4 regions of the Variovorax sp. CCNWLW225 genome follow, and region 3 is predicted to be linked to each of the others. Evidence: predicted binding sites of a transcription regulator. Region 3 holds the regulator's gene; each other region holds the start of a gene.
The links. The regulator LexA, encoded in region 3, represses DNA repair genes until DNA is damaged. The targets are predictions, from matches to a motif close to ACTGTATNNNNATACAGT.
Positions count from the first base shown of each region.

Region 1: the regulator LexA is predicted to act here: its motif matches at 2,791-2,808, upstream of V9L20_RS16805 (putative DNA modification/repair radical SAM protein).
Region 2: the regulator LexA is predicted to act here: its motif matches at 3,299-3,316, upstream of V9L20_RS10230 (ATP-dependent helicase).
Region 4: the regulator LexA is predicted to act here: its motif matches at 1,847-1,864, upstream of V9L20_RS02175 (PA0069 family radical SAM protein).

Region 1 is NZ_JBBCBV010000009.1:159,379-164,372, reverse strand. Features, by position in the region: gene V9L20_RS16820 (3-hydroxyacyl-CoA dehydrogenase NAD-binding domain-containing protein) at 1-1,418, opposite strand, end outside; gene V9L20_RS16815 (LysR family transcriptional regulator) at 1,543-2,463, shown strand; gene V9L20_RS16810 (hypothetical protein) at 2,448-2,576, opposite strand; gene V9L20_RS16805 (putative DNA modification/repair radical SAM protein) at 2,830-4,083, shown strand; gene V9L20_RS16800 (UdgX family uracil-DNA binding protein) at 4,099-4,994, shown strand, end outside.
Region 2 is NZ_JBBCBV010000004.1:127,253-132,246, forward strand. Features, by position in the region: gene V9L20_RS10220 (PTS sugar transporter subunit IIA) at 1-434, opposite strand, end outside; gene hpf (ribosome hibernation-promoting factor, HPF/YfiA family) at 615-944, opposite strand; gene V9L20_RS10230 (ATP-dependent helicase) at 1,169-3,286, opposite strand; gene corA (magnesium/cobalt transporter CorA) at 3,501-4,487, shown strand; gene V9L20_RS10240 (5'-methylthioadenosine/adenosylhomocysteine nucleosidase) at 4,489-4,994, opposite strand, start outside.
Region 3 is NZ_JBBCBV010000011.1:4,390-9,383, forward strand. Features, by position in the region: gene kdsB (3-deoxy-manno-octulosonate cytidylyltransferase) at 1-465, shown strand, start outside; gene adk (adenylate kinase) at 600-1,256, shown strand; gene V9L20_RS17890 (asparaginase) at 1,320-2,306, opposite strand; gene lexA (transcriptional repressor LexA) at 2,380-3,054, shown strand; gene V9L20_RS17900 (hypothetical protein) at 3,192-3,566, shown strand; gene V9L20_RS17905 (D-2-hydroxyacid dehydrogenase family protein) at 3,659-4,666, shown strand; gene V9L20_RS17910 (MFS transporter) at 4,727-4,994, shown strand, end outside.
Region 4 is NZ_JBBCBV010000001.1:429,472-434,465, forward strand. Features, by position in the region: gene gnd (decarboxylating NADP(+)-dependent phosphogluconate dehydrogenase) at 1-68, shown strand, start outside; gene V9L20_RS02170 (gluconokinase) at 100-591, opposite strand; gene V9L20_RS02175 (PA0069 family radical SAM protein) at 730-1,824, opposite strand; gene V9L20_RS02180 (GbsR/MarR family transcriptional regulator) at 1,943-2,545, shown strand; gene V9L20_RS02185 (thiol-disulfide oxidoreductase DCC family protein) at 2,602-3,027, shown strand; gene V9L20_RS02190 (SAM-dependent methyltransferase) at 3,048-4,007, shown strand; gene V9L20_RS02195 (SRPBCC domain-containing protein) at 4,064-4,994, shown strand, end outside.

The DNA of each region.
Region 1 (4,994 bases), on a different contig from region 3:
CCCGTGGCCACCACGTCGGCGCTCACCTTGGCGGGCACCACGATCTCGAGCAGCTTCATGATGTTGGCCGGCGAGAAGAAGTGCAGGCCCACCACGTCCTGCGGGCGCGAGATGCTGGCCGCGATCTCGTCGATGTCGAGGTACGAGGTGTTGGTGGCCAGCACCGCGCCGGGCTTGCACACGCGGTCGAGTTCGGCGAACACCGCCTTCTTCACGCCCATGTCTTCGAATACCGCTTCGACCACGATGTCGGCCTGCGCGAGCGCGTCGTAAGAGGTGGAGCCCGAGAAGCGTGCCATCACGGCGGCCTTGGCTTCGGGCGTCATGCGGCCCTTGGCGATGAGGCCGTCGTACACCTTCTCGACGTGCTGGCGGCCGCGCGCGAGGCTGGGCTCGTCGCGCTCGATCATGGTCACGGGCAGGCCCGCGTCGAGCATTGCCACCGCGATGCCCGCGCCCATGGTGCCGCCGCCGATGATGCCGGCCGATTCGAGCGCGCGCGGCTTGGCGGCCTTGGTTTCGGGCGCCTTCAGCACTTCGCGCTCGGCGAAGAAGGCGTGGATCAGGCCGGCGCGCTGCGGGCTGTCGATGCACTGCAGGAACAGCTTGCGCTCCAGCGCCATGCCTTCGTCGAATGGCAGCGTGAGCGCGGCTTCGACCGCTTCGATGATCTTCATCGGCGAGAAAAGCCCGCGGCTCTTCTTGGCGGTGTCGGCGCGCGCTGCTTCCAATGCGGCGCGGCTGCCGTCGGCATCGGCCAGGCCGGCGGCCTCGCGCGTGCGGCGCACCGGTGCCTTGGCGGCGGCGAGTTCCTGCGCATAGGCCAGGCCTTCGGCGCGCGCGTCGGCCTGGGTGCCCAGGCGGTCGACCAGCCCGAGCGACAGTGCTTCCTTCGCACCCGCATGGCGGCCGCTGAGCATCAGCTCGAGCGCGGGCTTCACGCCGATAAGGCGCGGCGCGCGCTGCGTGCCGCCCGAGCCGGGCAAGAGGCCAAGCTGCACTTCGGGCAGGCCCAGCTTGGCCGAAGGCGCGGCAAGGCGGTAGTGCGCCGACAGCGCCACTTCAAGCCCGCCGCCCAATGCCGCGCCGTGGATGGCGGCAATCACAGGCTTCGTGCAGTTCTCGATCTTCAGGCACACCTCGGGCAACGAGGGCGGCTGCGGCGTCTTGCCGAACTCGCGGATGTCCGCGCCCGCGATGAAGTTGCGGCCCGCACCGACGATCAGCACCGCGGCGGCCGCGCTGTCGGCCTCCGCCGCCTCGATGGCGGCCACCAGGCCGCGGCGCACATCCACGCCCAAGGCGTTGACCGGCGGGTTGTCGATGGTCACCACGAACACGCCGCCCGGATGTGGGGCGCGCTCGAAGCTGACGGGGTTGGAAGAAGACGCGGGAAGGCTGGAGTCGGTGATGGCCATGTCTTGTCTCTCTTGTCTCTTGCGGGTTCCAGGGTGAACCCAGCATTCTTTGCCCGATGCGCGGCTTTGACAATTGCATAGAGGGTTGACAGACTGTCAAAGGATTTTTGACACAATCCGGTGCATGGACCTCCAATCGCTGACCTTGCTGGTGGAAATCCTCGACGCGGGCAACCTGAGCGCGGCGGCACGCCGCCTCAAGATGAGCCGTGCCAACGTCAGCTACCACCTGAACCAGCTGGAACGCTCGGTCGGCGCCCAGCTGGTGCGGCGCACCACCCGCCGCGCCGAGCCCACCGAGATAGGCCTGCGCCTCTACCAGCATGGCGTCGCCATCCAGACCGAACTGCTGGCCGCAAAAGAATCCGTCACCACGCTGGGCCAGGGCTTGCAGGGCCGCGTGCGGCTGAGCGTGCCCAGCGGCTACGGCCAGCTGGTCATGGCCGACTGGCTGATCGACTTCAAGCGCCAGTACCCCGGCATCGTGCTCGACGTGGTGTTCGAAAACCGCATCGAGGACCTGCTGCGCGACGAGGTCGACATTGCGATCCGCGTGGTGCCCGAGCCCCCGCAGAACCTGGTGGCGCGGGAGCTGGGGCCGGTGCGCTACGTAGCCTGCGCCTCGCGCGACTATGCGCAGAAGCATCCGCTGCCGGTGCAGCTGGACGAGCTGCAGGGCGCGCCGGTGGTCACCGCCGCGGTCATCGGCCGGGAACTGCGCGTGTCGGCCTACCAGGGTGAGACCCGGCGCGAGGTGATCCTGGAGCCAACGCTGATTTCAGAAAACTTCTTGTTCCTGCGCCAGGCCATCCTCGCGGGGCTCGGCATCGGCCTGGTGCCCGACTACGTGGTGCAGGACGACGTGCGCCGTGGCGAGGTGGTGACCACGCTGGACGACTGGCGCCTGAGCATTTTCGGCACGCAGATGTTCATGCTCTACATGCCGAACCGGCAGCACACGCGGGCGATCCGCACCTTCATCGACTTCATTCTGGAGCGGGTGCGGCCGCCCGCCACGGACCCGGCCGATCAGTCGCAGCGGTAGGTGACTTCGCCGACGACCGGCGCGCGCGACCCCTTGGGGTCGAGATAGCGCATCGGAGCGCCGAAATTGCGGCAGTAGGCCTCGGCGTCCTGCGGGCTGGGCGACTTGAACACGCCGTCGCCGAGCCAGGTGACACGGGGCGCGGGCCGCGCGGCGCATCCGGCGAGGACGAGGGCAGCGAGGGGCAGGACAAAGAAAGCGGAGAGAGCAGGTGAGCGGCGCATCGGAAAGCGCATCGCTGCGCACGGGTGAAGAAGAGAGCCCGCGACTTTAGCGGGTGAAAAGCCTGGGCGCTTTCCCCGCTCTTCAAGACATACGGCCTTCAAAGCTGTATATTCATACAGTATTTTAAGTGCCCAGTTTCCCGTGGACCTCCAGCGCAAACTCGCCATCCTCGCGGACGCCGCCAAGTACGACGCCTCGTGCGCGTCCAGCGGCTCGCAGCCGCGCGACTCCATCGGCGGGCGCGGCATCGGCTCGACCGAGGGGGCCGGCATCTGCCACAGCTTCGCGCCGGACGGGCGCTGCATCTCGCTGCTGAAGGTGCTGCTTACCAACCACTGCCAGTACGACTGCCTCTACTGCGTCAACCGCGCGTCGAGCAACGTGCCGCGCGCGCGTTTTCGCGTCGAAGAAGTGGTGCAGCTCACGCTCGACTTCTACCGCCGCAACTGCATCGAGGGCCTGTTCCTGTCGAGCGGGATCATCAAGTCGCCGGACCACACGATGGAGCAGGTGGTCGAGGTGGCGCGCACGCTGCGCGAAGACCACGACTTTCGCGGCTACATCCACCTGAAGACCATTCCCGATGCAAGCGACGAGCTCATTGCGCGCGCCGGCCGCTATGCAGACCGCCTGAGCATCAACGTCGAAATGCCGACCACCGAAGGCTTGCAGGCGCTCGCCCCCGAGAAGGACGAAAGCGCCATCCGCCGATCGATGGCGCGGCTGCGCCTGCGCATCGACGACACGCGCGAAGAGGCGCGCCGCGTGGTGCCGATTCGCGCGCTGCCCGGCGCGGCGCCCGCCGCCGCAAAGCCGCCGCCCTTTGCACCCGCCGGCCAGAGCACGCAGATGATCGTGGGCGCCGATGCCACCGACGACCGGCAGATCCTCGCCTCGAGCGCCACCCTCTACGGCGCCTACAAGCTCAAGCGCGTGTACTACTCAGCGTTCAGCCCCATACCCGACGCCGCCCGCGCGCTGCCGCTGGCGGCGCCGCCGCTGATGCGCGAGCACCGGCTCTACCAGGCCGACTGGCTCATGCGCTTCTACGGCTTCGGGCACCAGGAAATCGTGGCCGAGCCCAATGGCCTGCTGCGGCTCGACGTCGATCCCAAGCTGGCCTGGGCGCTCGCGCATGCCGACCGCTTTCCGGTCGACCTTAACCATGCGCCGCGCGAAATGCTGCTTCGCGTGCCGGGGCTCGGCGTGAAAGCCGTCGAGCGGCTGCTGCAGGCGCGGCGCGTGCGCCGGGTGCGTGCGGACGACCTGCGGCGGTTGCACGTGCCGGCGCGCAAGGTGCTGCCGTTTGTCGTCGCGGACGGACACCGGCCGTCGCGCGGGGCGCCCATGCCTTCGCCGGAGCCGCAGCGCGCGGCGCAAGCCTCGCTGTTCTGAGCCGAGTCATTTGCCATGCATGTGCGGCTCGACAACCCGGTCGATCTAGACGCCTTTCGCCGCCACGCGCGGCAGCTGCTTGCCGCGGGCGTGCCGCCGGACCGCGTCGAATGGAACGCGTCGCAGGCCGCCGGCGATGCCGCCGATCTGTTCGGCGCTCCGCACGATGCCGCGCCGCCGGCGGCGCTTGCTACCGCCGCAGAGCGGCAGCCCGTGCCCGCATGGTTCGTCGAATTGTGCGGCGACGTCATCCTGCACCGCGACCCGCAGCGCTTTGCTTTGCTGTACCGGCTGCTGTGGCGCCTTTCGCACGAGCCCGCGTTGCGGCACGATCCGCTCGACGCCGACCTGATGCAGGCCCGGCAGATGGCCAAGGCCGTGCACCGCGACATCCACAAGATGCGAGCCTTCGTGCGCTTCACCCGCGTGCTGGGCGACGACGGCCTGGAGCGCCACGTGGCGTGGTTCGAGCCCGAGCACCGCATCGTCGAGGCCAACGCGCCGTTCTTTGCGCGGCGCTTCGCGCAGATGCGCTGGGCCATCCTCACGCCCGAGCGCTGTGTCGAATGGAACGGCCAGGCGCTTGCCTTCCAGGGCGGCGCCGACCGCCGCGAGAAGCCGCCGCCCGATGCCGGCGAGCAACTCTGGCTCACCTACTACGAACACATCTTCAACCCGGCGCGGCTCAAGCTCGCGATGATGCGGCGCGAAATGCCGCGCCGCTACTGGCACAACCTGCCCGAGGCCGCGCTCATCCAGCCGCTGGCCGAAGCGGCCACGGCGCGCAGCCAGTCGATGATCGAGGCGTCGCCCACCGCGCCGCGCCGCATCCGCGCGCCCATCGCGCTGCACCTGCGGCCGGCGGCGGGCGTGGCGCCGGCTGACCTGGGCGAGCTGCGCGCGGCGGCGCA
Region 2 (4,994 bases), on a different contig from region 3:
AGCCCGTGCAGCGCGGCGGCGTCGGTGCTCGACTTGATCTGCTCGCGCAGGCCGGCGTCGCTCAGCAGCTCGGCAATTTCGGAGAGGATTTCAAGGTGCTTCTGGGTGGCCGCCTCGGGCACCAGCAAAAAGATGAGCAGGCCGACGGGCTGCTCGTCCGGCGCGTCGAACCCGATCGGATTTGCCAGCTGGAAGACGGCGGCCATCGGCGCCTTGAGGCCCTTGATGCGGCCGTGCGGAATGGCAACCCCGTGGCCGAGCCCGGTGGAGCCCAGGCGCTCGCGCGCAAACAGGCTGTCGGTGATCAGGGCACGGCCCAGGCCGTGAAGGCTCTCGAACAACAAGCCTGCTTCTTCGAAAGCACGCTTCTTGCTCGTAGCGTCAACGCTCACGAGGACTTGAGCGGGCGGCAGGATGGACGCGAGGCGATTCATGGTGGGTGCGGGGCGGGGGCGATTATGCACCTGCTTGGTAAAAACCCCCAGTCCGGTTACTTACTTTTTATCTACATGTTGTCCAGAGGCCCGTGGATCAAGGGCCGAAAAGACGTAATAAAAAGCAAAAGCCGCCCGAAGGCGGCTTGGTGCGGGCCGGCCGCAGCCGGCGCCCTGCCCTTACATCACGCGCTTGGGCGCCGCGTGATGGTGGTCTTGCAGGCGGTCCTTGTGGCGCACCACTTGCCGGTCGAGCTTGTCGACCAGCTCATCGACCGCGGCGTAGAGATCAGCGTGGCTCGATTCCGCGAACATGTCATTGCCTTTGACGTGAATGTTGCATTCCGCCTTTTGCCGGCGTTCCTTTTCCTTCTGCTTTTCCACCGTAAGGATCACCTTGACATCGACCACCTGGTCGAAATGCCGAGTGATCCGGTCCAGCTTGCTCGTGACGTAAGTGCGCAAGGCAGGTGTGACGTCGAGGTGATGACCGCTGATCGTCAAATTCATGAAAGACCTCCTGGAATTGACGGTTGGGGAAATGGCCAGCACTCCGGAATGAAGCGTGGCCGGCGACATACAGATGAAATGGGTGCGGGGGAGAGAAAGAGAAGAAGAGAAAGAGGAGAAGGTCGATTCACTATGCCCAAGCTGTCACGGTATTGCAATACCTGAGTTGCCCGGGGGGTCGCGCTGGCTCCTCGCCCGGTTACAGGCGAAATCTGACCTTGTCTTCAGTTCCAGGCGGCGCGCATGCGGTTGCGCAGGTCGATCACCGCGGCTGGCGGCGGCACGGCGGGCGGCCGCTCCGGCGGGGGCGGCCAGGTCTGTTGCTCGAAGCCCGCAAGGTCGCGCTCGGAAATGAAACGCGTGCGGTTGGCATAGAGATGCCGGTCGCCGCGCACGGCCTGCTGCGTGACGTAGAAGCGCTGCGGCACCAGCAAATGCAGGTGGTCGCGTGCGCGGGTCATCGCCACATAGAGCAGGCGCCGCTCCTCTTCGAGCTCGTGCGCGCTCTGCGCCACGTCGGCCGGCAGGCAACCGTCGACCACGTTGAGCACATGCACCGAGTTCCACTCCTGTCCCTTGGCCGAATGGATGGTCGAGAGGATCAGGTAGTCCTCGTCGAGCAACGGCGGCCCCGGGCGGTCGCTGGTGGCTTCGGGCGGATCGAGCGTGAGCTCGGTCAGGAAGCGCTCGCGCGAGCCGTAGCCCGCCGCAAGCCGCGCAAGCTGCTCGATATCGCCGCGCCGCACGCCCGAGGTGTCGTCATACAGCCGCTCCAGGTGCGGCAAGTACCAGCGAACCGCCAGGTCCACATCGGCGGGCCATGGCAGCGAGGGCGTGCGCAGCGCGGCATACGCCTCCGCGAACACCGTCCACTCGGCGCGCGCCGCGGCCGGCGGCACGAAGTCGCGCACGGCCGCGGCCGGGTCGGCCGCCTGGTCCATGGCGTCGAGCAGCCGTGCGCCGGTGGCGGGGCCGATGCCCGGAATGAGCTGCGTCACGCGAAACCCCGCCATGCGCCCGCGGGGGTTTTCGGCGAAGCGCAGCACCGCGAGCAAGTCTTTGACGTGCGAGGCCTCGAGGAACTTGAGGCCGCCGTATTTCACGAACGGAATGTTGCGGCGCGCCAATTCGAGCTCGAGCGGCGCGCTGTGCGTGGAGGTGCGAAAAAGCACCGCTTGCGACTTGAGCGCGAGGCCGCCTTCGCGGTGCTCCAGCACCTTGTCGGCCACCCACACGGCTTGCTGTGCCTCGTCGGGCACCAGCACCAGTTGCGGCCGGCCCGCGGACGGCTTGTCGGTCCAGAGCGTCTTGGCATGCCGTTCGGCGGCTTGCGCGATGACCCGGTTCGAGACGTCGAGGATCGGCTGCGTCGAGCGGTAGTTGCGCTCCAGCGTGACGACGCGCGCAGCCTGCGAAAACTGTGAGGGAAAGTCGAGGATGTTACGGACCGTTGCGCCCCGAAAAGAGTAGATCGACTGCGCATCGTCGCCCACCACCGTCACGCCGCGTCCGTCGGGTTTGAGCGCAAGAAGAATCGAGGCCTGGAGCAGGTTGGTGTCCTGGTATTCATCGACCAGTACGTGGTCGAAGCGCGCGCCGATCAGGTCGGCCAGCGCAGGCTCCGCCACCATTCCGGCCCAGTAGAGCAACAGGTCGTCGTAGTCGAGCACGTTCTGCTGCTGCTTGGCTTCCACGTAGGCGCCGAACAGGCGCTTGAGCTCGGCTTCCCACTCGGCGCACCAGGGAAAGGCTTCGGACAGCACCTGGGCCAGCGGCGCCCGCGTGTTGACGCAACGCGAGTAGATCGAAAGACACGTGCCCTTGCGCGGAAAGCGGTTCACGCTGGTCGACAGGCCGAACTCGTGGCGCACCAGGCCCATCAGGTCTTCGGCGTCGCCCCGGTCGTGAATGGTGAAGTTGTCGTTCAAGCCGATGTGGGCGGCGTATTCGCGCAGCAAGCGCGCGCCGATGCCGTGGAAAGTGCCGGCCCAGGGCAGCGCCGGCGGCTTTTCGGACTTGAGCCCCAGCACGCGCGCCAGCACCTGGCCCGCGCGGCGCTCCATCTCTTGTGCGGCGCGGCGCGAAAAGGTCAGGAGCAGCAGGCGCTGCGGATCGACGCCGCCGGCGATCAGGTGCGCCACACGGTGCGCCAGGGTGCTGGTCTTGCCGGAGCCCGCACCGGCAATCACCAGTAGCGGACGCTCGTCGCGGCCGACCAGGGTGCCCACGCCATGCTCGACCGCGGCGCGCTGCTCGTCGTTGAGCGCGCCAAGCGCGGCGGCCAGGCGCTCGGCCTGCGTGGCACCGGGGGCAGAAAAAACGGGGAGCGCAGCGGTCTGCATGCCCGTGACTTTACTGTATGTCCATCCAGATCGGCGAGGCTGCCGTCATATGGCCGATGACATAATCGCGCCTCGCTGCAACTGGAGACCGCACCATGGAAACCGCCCCGTCTCGGCAGCTTTCAACTCCCCTCTGACGCCTGCTTGCCGGGCCTGGGATTTGAAAGCGCCCCTCCCTCGCCCCATCGCCTCAGTCATTTCACGGGAGTGAGCCATGCTCAATATATTTACGCTCGCCAACGGTCGCCTCGTCCAGGAAGAGATCGAATCGCTGGAGGAGCTTTCCAAGTTCCAGCCGATCTGGGTCGACCTCGAATCGCCCACGCTCGAGGAAAAGCGCTGGATCAAGCAGTACTACGGCCTCTCGATTCCCGAAGACGCGATGGACGAGGACATCGAGGAATCGGCGCGCTTCTATGAAGAAGACAACGGCGAGCTGCACATCCGCTCCGACTTTCTCATCGACGACGACGAAGACCCGCGCTCGGTGCGCGTGGCGTTCATCCTGAACCAGCACAACACCGAGCTTCGCAGCCGCGGCGTGCTGTTCTCGATTCACGACGAAGACGTGCCGGTGTTCCGCCTGCTGCGCATGCGTGCGCGCCGCGCGCCGGGGCTGATCGAAGACGCGAAGGAAGTGCTGCTCAAGCTGTTCGACGCCGACGCCGAATACTCGGCCGACACGCTCGAGAACATCTACGACGAGCTGGAGATTGCCGGCAAGAAGGTGCTCGAAGGCAACGTGAGCGACGAGCTGGCCGGCGAGGTGCTGGGCGCCATTGCGCGGCAGGAAGACTTGAACGGCCGCATCCGCCGCAACGTGATGGACACGCGCCGCGCGGTGAGCTTCATGATGCGCAGCCGAATGCTCAATGCCGAACAGTTCGAAGAGGCCCGTCAGATCCTGCGCGACATCGAGTCGCTGGACAACCATACGGCCTTCCTGTTCGACAAGATCAACTTCCTGATGGATGCGACCGTCGGTTTCATCAACATCAACCAGAACAAGACCATCAAGATCTTCTCGGTGGCGAGCGTGGCGCTGCTGCCGCCCACGCTGATCGCGAGCATCTACGGCATGAACTTCAAGTTCATGCCCGAGCTCGACTGGTCGCTGGGCTATCCGTATGCGCTAGCGCTGATGGCGGCCAGCGCGCTGGTGCCGATGTGGTACTTCCGCCGGCGCGGCTGGCTCAAGTAGCTCAAGTAGCAGCGGGCGCTTCGCCGGAAGGCGGCAGCGCAGCCAGCCACGCGCCGATCAGCGCGAGGCTGTAGCGGCTCGCCACCTCGACGACAAAGCGCGCGAAGTCGCCATGCGCCGCATCGTCGGCGCGGTCCGAGATGGTGCGCATGGCCGCGAACGGCACGCCGTAGTCGTGGCACACCTGCGCCATCGCGGCGCCTTCCATTTCCACCGCCAGTGCATCGGGAAGATCCCGTCGCAATGCTTCGCTTTCGGCCGTGGTCGATACGAAGCGGTCACCGCTCACCAGCAGGCCGCGATGGACCCTGGGCGCTTCAATGCCGAACTCGTCGAGCGCCTGCCGGCCGATCAATGCAGCCGGATCGCTCAGCACCTCCGCCGCCACGACAGAAAGCGCGTCGGCGATGGCCGCATCGGCCGTGAAGCGCGCCATGCCCATGAGCGGCACTTCGTACTTCGGAAAGATCGGCGAGGCATCGAGGTCGTGCTGCAGCAGTTCCGACG
Region 3 (4,994 bases):
CTGATCGACCCTGCGTTGATCGACGCTGTTGCGTCGGCGCTCGCCCTTCGTCCGGAAGCCGCCATGAGTACCGCGGCCCATGAGATCGATTCGCTCGACGACTTCCTGAACCCGAACGTGGTGAAGGCGGTGCTCGATGCGCAAGGCAACGCGCTGTACTTCAGCCGCGCCCCCGTTCCGTGGTGGCGTGACGGCGCCGTCAACCGCGTGCCGACGGCGCTGCCCAGTCCGGCTCCGCTGCGCCACATCGGCATCTACGGGTATCGCGCGGGTTTCGTGCGCCAATTCCCTTCCTTGCCGCCGGCTCCGGTCGAGGCGACCGAGGCGCTGGAGCAACTGCGAGCGCTCTGGCACGGGCATCGCATCGCTGTGCATGTCACCCACGCGGCTCCCGGACCGGGCATCGACACTCCAGAAGACCTGGCCCGCGTGCGCGCACTGTTCGCAGCCAAGCCGACACCCTGAAGCGTGCGCCACAGGGTGGCTGTAACGGAAATTCTTCACGCTCACGCATGCTATCCTCGACGCAATTCCGCCTTGCACGGCTCCCGGGCCGGCGCTTGGCGCGACACAAGATCTAAGAACCGTCCGAGGACACCATGAGACTAATTTTGCTGGGCGCGCCCGGGGCGGGCAAAGGCACGCAAGCGGCCTTCATTTGCCAGAAGTACGGCATTCCTCAAATTTCGACCGGCGACATGCTGCGCGCAGCCGTCAAGGCCGGCACACCGCTCGGCCAGCAAGCCAAGGCGGTCATGGAATCGGGTGGCCTGGTGAGCGACGACCTCATCATCAACCTCGTGAAGGAACGCATCGCGCAACCCGATTGCGCCGACGGCTTCCTGTTCGACGGCTTCCCGCGCACCATTCCGCAGGCGGACGCGATGAAGGCAGCGGGCGTCAAGCTCGACTACGTGCTCGAAATCGACGTGCCCTTCAGCGACATCATCGAACGCATGAGCGGCCGCCGCTCGCACCCCGCATCGGGCCGCATCTATCACGTGAAGTTCAATCCGCCGAAGGTCGAGGGCAAGGACGACATCACGGGCGAAGAACTGATCCAGCGCAAGGACGACGAGGAAGAAACCGTGCGCAAGCGGCTCGAGGTGTACAGCCAGCAGACGCGTCCGCTGGTCGACTACTACTCGGCCTGGGCCAAGGCCGATCCGGCCTCGGCGCCTAAATACCGCGCCATCAAGGGCGTCGGCACGGTCGAAGAGATCACCCAGCGCGCACTGGCTGCACTGAGCAACTGAAGTTCAGCAGGCAGGCGGGTTGCCATGGCAGCTTGCGCGCCTGCCCGCTTGTGCCCGCGGCCCTCAGGCGGCTGTTCCGATCAGTTCCAGCATCAACGCGATCCGTGCCTTGACCGGCGTCAAAGCACCGGCATCGCGCAGCTTGTCATCAGGCCTCGGAAGAATGCGCCCGCTCGCGCAACGTGTGGCGCGCAGCACGGCGACGCCCGCATCCTGCGCGCGAAGCGCGGCAGCCTCCAGCGCATGGTGCACCGTGCCGTTGCCAGTTGCGGCCAGCACCAGCCCGCGCATCGGCTCGGCGACGACGCCCATCGCCCGCTCCTGAAGCAGCAAGTCGACGATGGCGCCGGTCGCACCGGCGTGGCTGGTGAGGATTTCGACCCTCGGCCATTGCATCGCCGCGCCTTCGCCGGCTTCGAGAAGCTTCGAGCGCGCCGGCGACTCAGGCCAGTCCCGCACCCGCCGTACCGCCCCCTCCTCCACATAGCCCACCGGACCGGCATCGCCCGAAGCAAACGCATCCTGCCGATAGGTGTGCACCTTCTGCACATCGAAGGCACTGTGGATTGCGCCTGCGCAGACCACCGTCACACCTCGGGCGGCCGGCGTGGCTGCCACCGCGATGGCGTCGCGCACGTTCTGCGGGCCATCGGGCGAAAGCGAACTGGCCGGGCGCATGGCGCAGGTCAGCACCACGGGCTTGCCGGGCGCAAGCACGGCCTGAAGAAAGAAGGCGGTTTCCTCGAGCGTGTCGGTACCGTGCGTGATCACCACGCCGGCCACATCGGCCTCGGCCAGCCAGAAAGCGCAACGCCGGGCGAGCTGCAGCCAGACGTCGGGTTCCATGTCCTTGCTGTCGAGCTGCGCCACCTGCTCGGCCGCAAGCGCCAGGCCTTCGGGCGCCTCGATGCCGCCGAGCAGGTCTGCCACGCCCACTTGCCCGGCGGTGTAGCCGATGTTGTCGCCACCGCTGGCGGCACGGCCCGCAATGGTGCCGCCCGTTCCCAGAACCACAATGCGCCGCAGGCTCGGCGAGAGCGAATTAACCATGGCTTGCCAACTTTTAAAAACTGGTTAAAAATACAGGTACTGGATATCTAGCCAGTGCCGCAAGGAACAACATATGCAGTTCGCCGTGAAGCTTACCGCCCGCCAGCAGCAAATCCTGGACTTGATCCAGAGCGCCATCGCACGCACCGGCGCTCCGCCCACGCGGGCAGAAATCGCCAATGAGCTGGGCTTCAAGTCGGCCAACGCGGCCGAAGAGCACCTGCAGGCGCTGGCCCGCAAGGGCGTCATCGAACTCGTCAGCGGCACCTCGCGCGGCATCCGGCTCAAGGGCGATGCGCTGCGTTCGCTCAACGAGTCGCGCAACAACCAGTTCTCGCTTTCGCTGCCCGGCATGGCGCAATTGGCACTGCCTCTCATCGGCCGTGTGGCGGCGGGTTCGCCCATCCTCGCGCAAGAACATGTCGACCAGACCTATTACGTCGAGAACACGCTGTTCCAGCGCCAGCCCGACTACCTGCTGAAGGTGCGCGGCATGTCCATGCGCGACGCCGGCATCATGGACGGCGACCTGCTGGCGGTGCAAGCCACCAAGGAAGCCCGCAACGGCCAGATCGTGGTGGCCCGCCTCGGCGACGAAGTCACGGTCAAGCGCCTCAAGCGCAACAAGCAGGTCATCGAGCTGCACGCCGAAAACCCCGACTACCCGACCATCGTGGTCCAGCCCGGCGAGCCGTTCGAAATCGAAGGCCTGGCGGTCGGCCTCATTCGCAACACCATGCTGATGTAGGCCCTGCGGCCTGCCGAAAGCAGCACCCATCCGGTCGCAACAGGTGGCGGGCGTATGGCGCTAAGTCGCCATCACCCTGTTGCGCCCGATCAAAGAAATCCTGCCTGTGTTCAACCTCAGACTTTTTTGGAGTTCACATGGGAATCGCCCTCCTCGCCATCGTTGATTTGTGGATGCCGCTGCAATCGCTCGCAAGCCGGCTGCTGCCGGCCCGTCGCCCGCGCCGCCACGACAGCAGCAGTGCTTCCGCAGGCTTGCGCTACGTCGCGGTCCGGCCGTCATGCACGGCCCGGACCCATGGTCCAGCCGCCTCGGCTGATGCGGCTCCCGCACCCGCACGGCCTCTGCGCGTCATTCGCGTGGTGGACGGCCTCCAGGGCGAAAAGCGCAGCACCAACCGCATGGTGATTTCCGGCCGCATGGCCGACGTTTGCGCCGAACTCGACCGCCTGGCGGCACTCGAGGCCATGGAAGCCGTGAGCACCGCGCCCGCTTCCACACGCCTGCATTGAGGCCATGCACCCCCCGGTGACCATTGCCCGGGGCGGGTATCCAAACGTTCACACGCGCGTCATGCCAATGCTGCGAGGCACAATGGCACGCCATGAACATTGTGATCCTCGACGATTACCAGGACGCCGTGCGCAAGCTGCGCTGCGCCACCAAGCTGGACGCGTACGCGGCCAAGGTCTACACCAACACGGTCAAGGGCATTGGTCAACTGTCAATCCGCCTGAAGGACGCCGACGTGATCGTGCTGATCCGCGAGCGCACCCATATCTCGCGCCAGCTGATCGAAAAGCTGCCCAAGCTCAAGCTCATTTCGCAGACGGGGCGCGTGGGCAACCATATCGACGTCACAGCGTGTACCGAACGGGGTGTGGCTGTGGCCGAGGGCACCGGCTCTCCCCAAGCGCCCGCCGAACTCACCTGGGCGCTGATCATGGCGGCCATGCGGCGCTTGCCGCAGTACATCAGCAACCTCAAGCACGGCGCGTGGCAGCAATCGGGGCTCAAGTCGGCTTCGATGCCGCCCAACTTCGGTCTGGGCTCGGTGCTCAAGGGCAAAACCCTCTGCATCTGGGGCTACGGCCGCATCGGCCAGCTGGTGGCGCGCTACGGCCAAGCCTTCGGCATGCAGGTCGTCATCTGGGGCCGCGAGGCAAGCTGCGCCAAGGCCCGGTCCGACGGCTTCCAGGTGGCGCAGAACCGGCACGAGTTCTTTGCCGCGGCCGATGTGCTGTCGGTGCACCTGCGGCTGAACGAAGAAACCATGGGCCTGGTCACGCTCGAAGACCTTTCGCGCATGAAGCCGACGGCGCTCTTCGTCAACACATCGCGCGCGGAACTGGTCGAACCCGATGCCCTGCTGGCAGCGCTCAACCGCGGCCGTCCGGGCCTGGCGGCGGTCGACGTGTTCGAGAGCGAGCCGCCGCTGCAGGGGCACGCGCTCCTGCGCCTCGAAAACTGCATCTGCACACCGCATATCGGCTACGTGGAGCAAGACAGCTACGAGAGCTATTTCGGGCAGGCCTTCGACAACGTGGTGAGCTTCATCAAGGGCAACCCCACCAACATCGTGAATCCGGGCGCGCTGCAGGTTCGCCGGTGATTTCATGAGCCGCCGGGCCGCCCCAAGGCGAGTACCGCAGCCGAAGGCGAAGGTCCTTCAGTGAACCGGCCTTCGCCCCGGGGCGCGCTCTGGGCGCTGCTGGCCGGCAATTTCGTGATCGGCACGGGCGTGATGGTGGTGCCCGGCACGCTCAATGAAATCAGCACGTCGCTGGCGGTTACCGTGGCTACCGCGGGCCAGCTGATCACTGTTGCCGCGGTTGTGATGTGCCTCGGCGCACCATTGCTGGCGGCCGTGGTCGCGGGCTGGGACCGGCGCCAGCTGCTGGCCCTCACCCTTGTCTGGTATGCCGCCGGGCACATCGTTG
Region 4 (4,994 bases), on a different contig from region 3:
ACACCTATGAGCGGGTCGACAAGCCCGCGGGCGAGTTCTTCCATACCAACTGGCCTGAAGTGATCTAACGCGGGCGCGCCGCGCAGAGGGGCCTGCGCCCTACCCCTGCGCAGCTTCAGGGATTTCGCGCTTCACCTGCGCCACCAGTTCCGGCAGCGGTGCGGTCGCGTCGACAGCGACCACGCCGGCCTCGCCCACCGGCGATTCGAGCGTGGCGAACTGGTTGGCCACCAGGCTGGCCGGGAACATGTGCTCGCCCGCGCCCGCACGCGCGGCCACGCGCCGCTCGGCCTCGTCGCGTTCGATGGCCATGAACACGAACCGCAGGTCCGGCACGGCCGCACGCAGTTGCTCGCGGTAAGCGCGCTTGAGCGCAGAGCAAGTCAGCACCGCGCCCTGCGGCTTGTCGGCAAGCGCACGGCCCAGCGTGGCAAGCCAGCCGGCGCGGTCGGCATCGGTCAAGGGGATGCCCTGGCGCATTTTTTCGACGTTCGACGCAGGGTGGTGGTCGTCCCCTTCGATCAGCGGCAGCGCAAAGGCGGTCGCAAGCGCCGCCCCCAGGCTCGATTTGCCGCAGCCTGAAACTCCCATCACCACTATCCATATCCCGTTCATGCGTACCTTTGCAGCCAAGGCCGGACGGCCGATGCCGCCGGTGGGTTGAATCTACCGCTTATTTTGAAGCGGATTTGATGCGATGCCCGGCTGCAGGCCGCACGGGACCAGCCCTCAGAAAAGACTGCCCTGCCCCGCCGCACCCGGCGGCCGAAAGGCGCCCAGGTCGAGCGGAATGCGTTCGCGGTTGAAGCCGATGCGGTTTGCCGCCTTCTCGAAGCGCTGGCGGATCAGGTCGGCCCAGAGGCCGGTGCCCTTCATGCGCGTGGCAAAGTCGGCGTCGTAGTCCTTGCCGCCGCGCATTTCGTGGATGCGCGCCATGATGCGGTCCGCCCGCTGCGGGTAGTGCAACGCCAGCCACTCCTTGAAGAGCGGCGCCACCTCCCACGGCAGGCGGATCACCGTGTAGAAGGCGCTGCGCGCACCGGCCTCCCAGGCTGCCTCGAGCACCTGCTCCATGTCTTCGTTGACGAACGGAATCTGCGGCGCCACGCTCACCCCCACCGGCACGCCCGCCTCGGCCAGGGTGCGAATGGTGCGCAGCCGCCGATGCGGCGCGGCGGCACGCGGCTCGAGCTTGCGGGCCAGCTCGCCGTCGAGCGTGGTGACGGTCACGTACACCGCGGCCAGGTGCTGGGCGGCCATGGGCGCGATCAGGTCGAGGTCACGCTCCACAGCGCTCGATTTGGTGACCAGCGCAAATGGGTGCCGTGTTTCTTGCAGCAGCTCGATGATCGAACGGGTGAGCCGCAGTTCGCGCTCGATGGGCTGATAGCAATCGGTGGCGGTGCCGATGGCGACATGGCTCGGCTTGTAGCTTTTTCGGCCGAGTTCAGCACGCAGCACCTCGACGATGTTTCGCTTGGCAATGAGCTTGGTTTCGAAGTCGAGCCCCGGCGAGAGGTTGAGGTAACTGTGGGTGGGCCGTGCAAAGCAATAGATGCAGCCGTGCTCGCAGCCCCGATACGGGTTGAGCGAACGATCGAACGAGACGTCGGGCGATTCGTTCTGGTTGAGCACCGACTTCACGTCTTCGAAGCGCACCTCTGTCGCCAGCGGCAGCAGGCCTTCGGCTTCGGCCGCGCCCTCTTCGAGCGTGCCCCAGCCGTCGTCGAACGCATTGCGCTCATCACGCGAAAAGCGATGTGCCAAGTGCGTGGCCGCGCCCCGGCCTTTGATGATGTGGATGGGAATGTGGGCAGCTGGCATGTGGCGCACCTTTCTTTTAACTACTGTTTATACATACAGTATTCCAAACCAGCGGCATGTGCAAATGAATTTGCATTTCTCTATTGACAGAAATTTCTAAAATCCTAGACTTCGAGGCATGGAACTCACCGACATCCAACGCAAGTTCGTCCTCCACTGGGGCGAGATGGGCTCCATGTGGGGTGTCAACCGCACGGTTTCGCAAATTCATGCGCTGCTGTTTGCGCACGGCAAGCCGATGCATGCCGAAGAGCTCTCCGACACCTTGGGCGTGGCCCGCTCCAACGTGAGCAACAGCCTGAAGGAACTGCAGGCCTGGAACCTGGTGCGGGTCACGCACATCCTCGGCGACCGCCGCGATTACTTCGAAACCAGCGTCGACGTGTGGGAGCTGTTTCGCACCGTGGTGCGCGAGCGCAAGGAACGCGAGTTCGATCCCACCATCCGCGTGCTGCGCGAAATCGTCTCGAGCCCCGACTTCCAGAAGGAGCCTGCCGATGCGCAAGACCGCATTCGCTCCACCATGGACCTGATGAGCAAGCTCGCCACGTGGGCCGACGAAATGCTGCGGCTCTCGCCCGGCACGCTCGACAAGGTGCTGACGCTGGGCGCCAGCGTGCAGAAGTTCGTTCGCGGCGATGCAGCTCCGGCGGCGCCCACGGCACCGAAGAAAAACGACGATGACCCGGATGCCCATCACGCCAGCCTGCCGATGATCTGAGCTTCTCTTTTTTTGCCCAATCATTTCTGTTTTGACAGAAATAACGAAACAAAACCATGCACCCTGCTGTCACCTACCCCCTCACCGTCTACTACGACGCCACCTGCGCCCTCTGCGCGGCCGAGATGAACGGCATGAAGGCGCGCGATGCCGCCGGGCGTCTGCAACTGGTCGATTGCTCGCCGCCGGGCTTCAGCGAAGGGCCGGCGCCGCGCGAGGCGCTGATGACGGCGATTCACGCGGTAGACGCCACCGGGCAGGTGTTCGAGGGCGTCCCCGCCATTCGGGCCTGCCGCGATGCCGTCGGGCTGCCGAGCGGCAGCTTCCTGCTCGACCTGCCGCTCGTCGCGCCGCTGGCCGACCGCGCCTATGCGGTGCTTGCGCGCAACCGCTACCGGCTGCCGCGCTGGCTGGTCACCCTGCTGGCCGGAAAGGCCGCCCGCTCGTCGGCCACATGTGCCGGCGGCAATTGCCGAATCTGAAAAGAAAAAAGGAGCTTTTTGTGCCCAATGTTTTCCAGCCCGATTTCCGTGCGGCGCAGACGCCTGAAGCTCCGCTGTCCAACCCGGCCATCACACGCGCGGACACGCAGGACTACTTCACCGAGGTGGCCGACGACTACCGCGCATGGAGCCCCAGCTACAACATGCACTTCGGCTTCTGGCGGCTCGGGCTCAATCCGCTGCGGCGCGAAGGCATGCTCGTTGAGATGAACCGCGCGGTCGGCCGCGCACTGAAGCTCGACGAGCCCGATGCTCCAGATTCGAAGCAGGAAGCCGCGCAACCCCGCCGCTGCGTGATCGACCTGGGCTGCGGCGCCGGCGCCACCGCGCGCACGCTGGTGAGCGAAGACCCGTCGCTGTATGCCGTCACCGTCACGAACGTGGCGGTGCAGAACAGCATCGCCGCCCGGCTCGACGCCCGGGCCGGCGTGGCCGATCGCATGGCGCACATCGAGGCTGACTACACGCGCACCGGCCTGCCGGCGGCGCAAGCCGACGGCGCATGGGCGGTGGAGAGCGCCTGTTACGCCAGCGGCACGGCCAAGGCCGATTTCGTGCGCGAGGCGGCACGCCTGCTGAAGCCCGGCGCTCGGCTGGCGGTGGTCGACGGCTTTCTGCTGCGGCGCCAGCCCGGCCGAATAGCCGGCTGGCTCCATCGCCTGTGGGCCGACAGCTGGGCCGTGCCCACGCTGGCCGTGAAGGAAGACTTTGTGGCCGCGCTGCGCGACAACGGGTTCGAAGACGTCAAAGTGCAGTCGCTGCGCTGGCGCGTCGCGCCCAGCGCGCTGCACATTCCGGCGCTGGCCACGCGCTTTGCGCTGGCCGAACTCTGGAAGGCGCGCGGCAAGCTCAGCCCCTGGCGCCGCAAGCACATCGTCGCGAGCTACTGCGCCCTGGTGCTGGGCGTTTTCTGGCGCGACTTCGACTACTGCATGGTGACCGCCAGGCGCAGCGGCTGACAACAAGCGCCACCGAAACAACAAGACAGCAAACACAACGAGGAGAAGAAACCTTCATGAGCACCGAACCCGAAGAAGCCACACCGCGCGAGTTGCCGCCCACCGCGACCAGCGCCGCAGAAATGCAGGAGCCGCCAATACGCCGCATGCCCTTCGCATGGTTCTGGCCACTGCTGGTGGGCGCCGCGGCCGCCTTCGTGCTGCGCATCGCCTTCAGCGGATTGCCGGGCCAGCGCTTCTCGGCCATGCTGGGCTCCTTCATTTACCTTGCGCCCGCGGTGTGCGGTGCCGTCACGGTCTATATGGCCGAGCGAATCGAGCGGCGCGGCTGGGGCTACTACATCTGGGCGCCCTGGGTCGCCACCGCGCTGTTCGTGGTCGGAACGCTGCTGGTCTACATCGAGGGAATGATCTGCGCCATCGTGATCGTGCCGATGTTCGCCTTCATGGGCAGCCTTGGCGGGCTGGCCATGGGGCTGGTCTGCCGCGTTACCAACTGGCCCAAGCCGGCGCTCTACAGCTTTGCGGTGCTGCCGCTGCTGCTCGGCGCCATCGAGCCGCAGTTGCCCAACCCGGAGCTGATCTCGAAAACGTCGCGCACGGTCTTCATCGCCGCGCCCGCCGAGCGCGTGTGGCATGAGCTCAACGATGTGCGCGACATTCGCCCCACCGAAGTGGGCGATGCATGGGCGTACCGCATCGGCGTACCCATGCCCGTGGCGGCCGTCACCGAGCAAACGCCCGAAGGCCGCGTGCGCAAGGTGCAATGGCAGAAGAACGTGCACTTCGACGAGGTCGTTACCGACTGGCAGCCGCTGAAGCGCGTGGAATGGCGCTACCGCTTCTCGCCCGACTCTTTTCCGGCTGGTGCGCTGGACGACCACGTACTCATCGGCGGCCACTATTTCGACTTGCGCGACTCGGCCTACACGCTCACGCCGCGCGACGGCGGCACGGAGCTTCGCATCGACGTTTCATGGCGCGTGA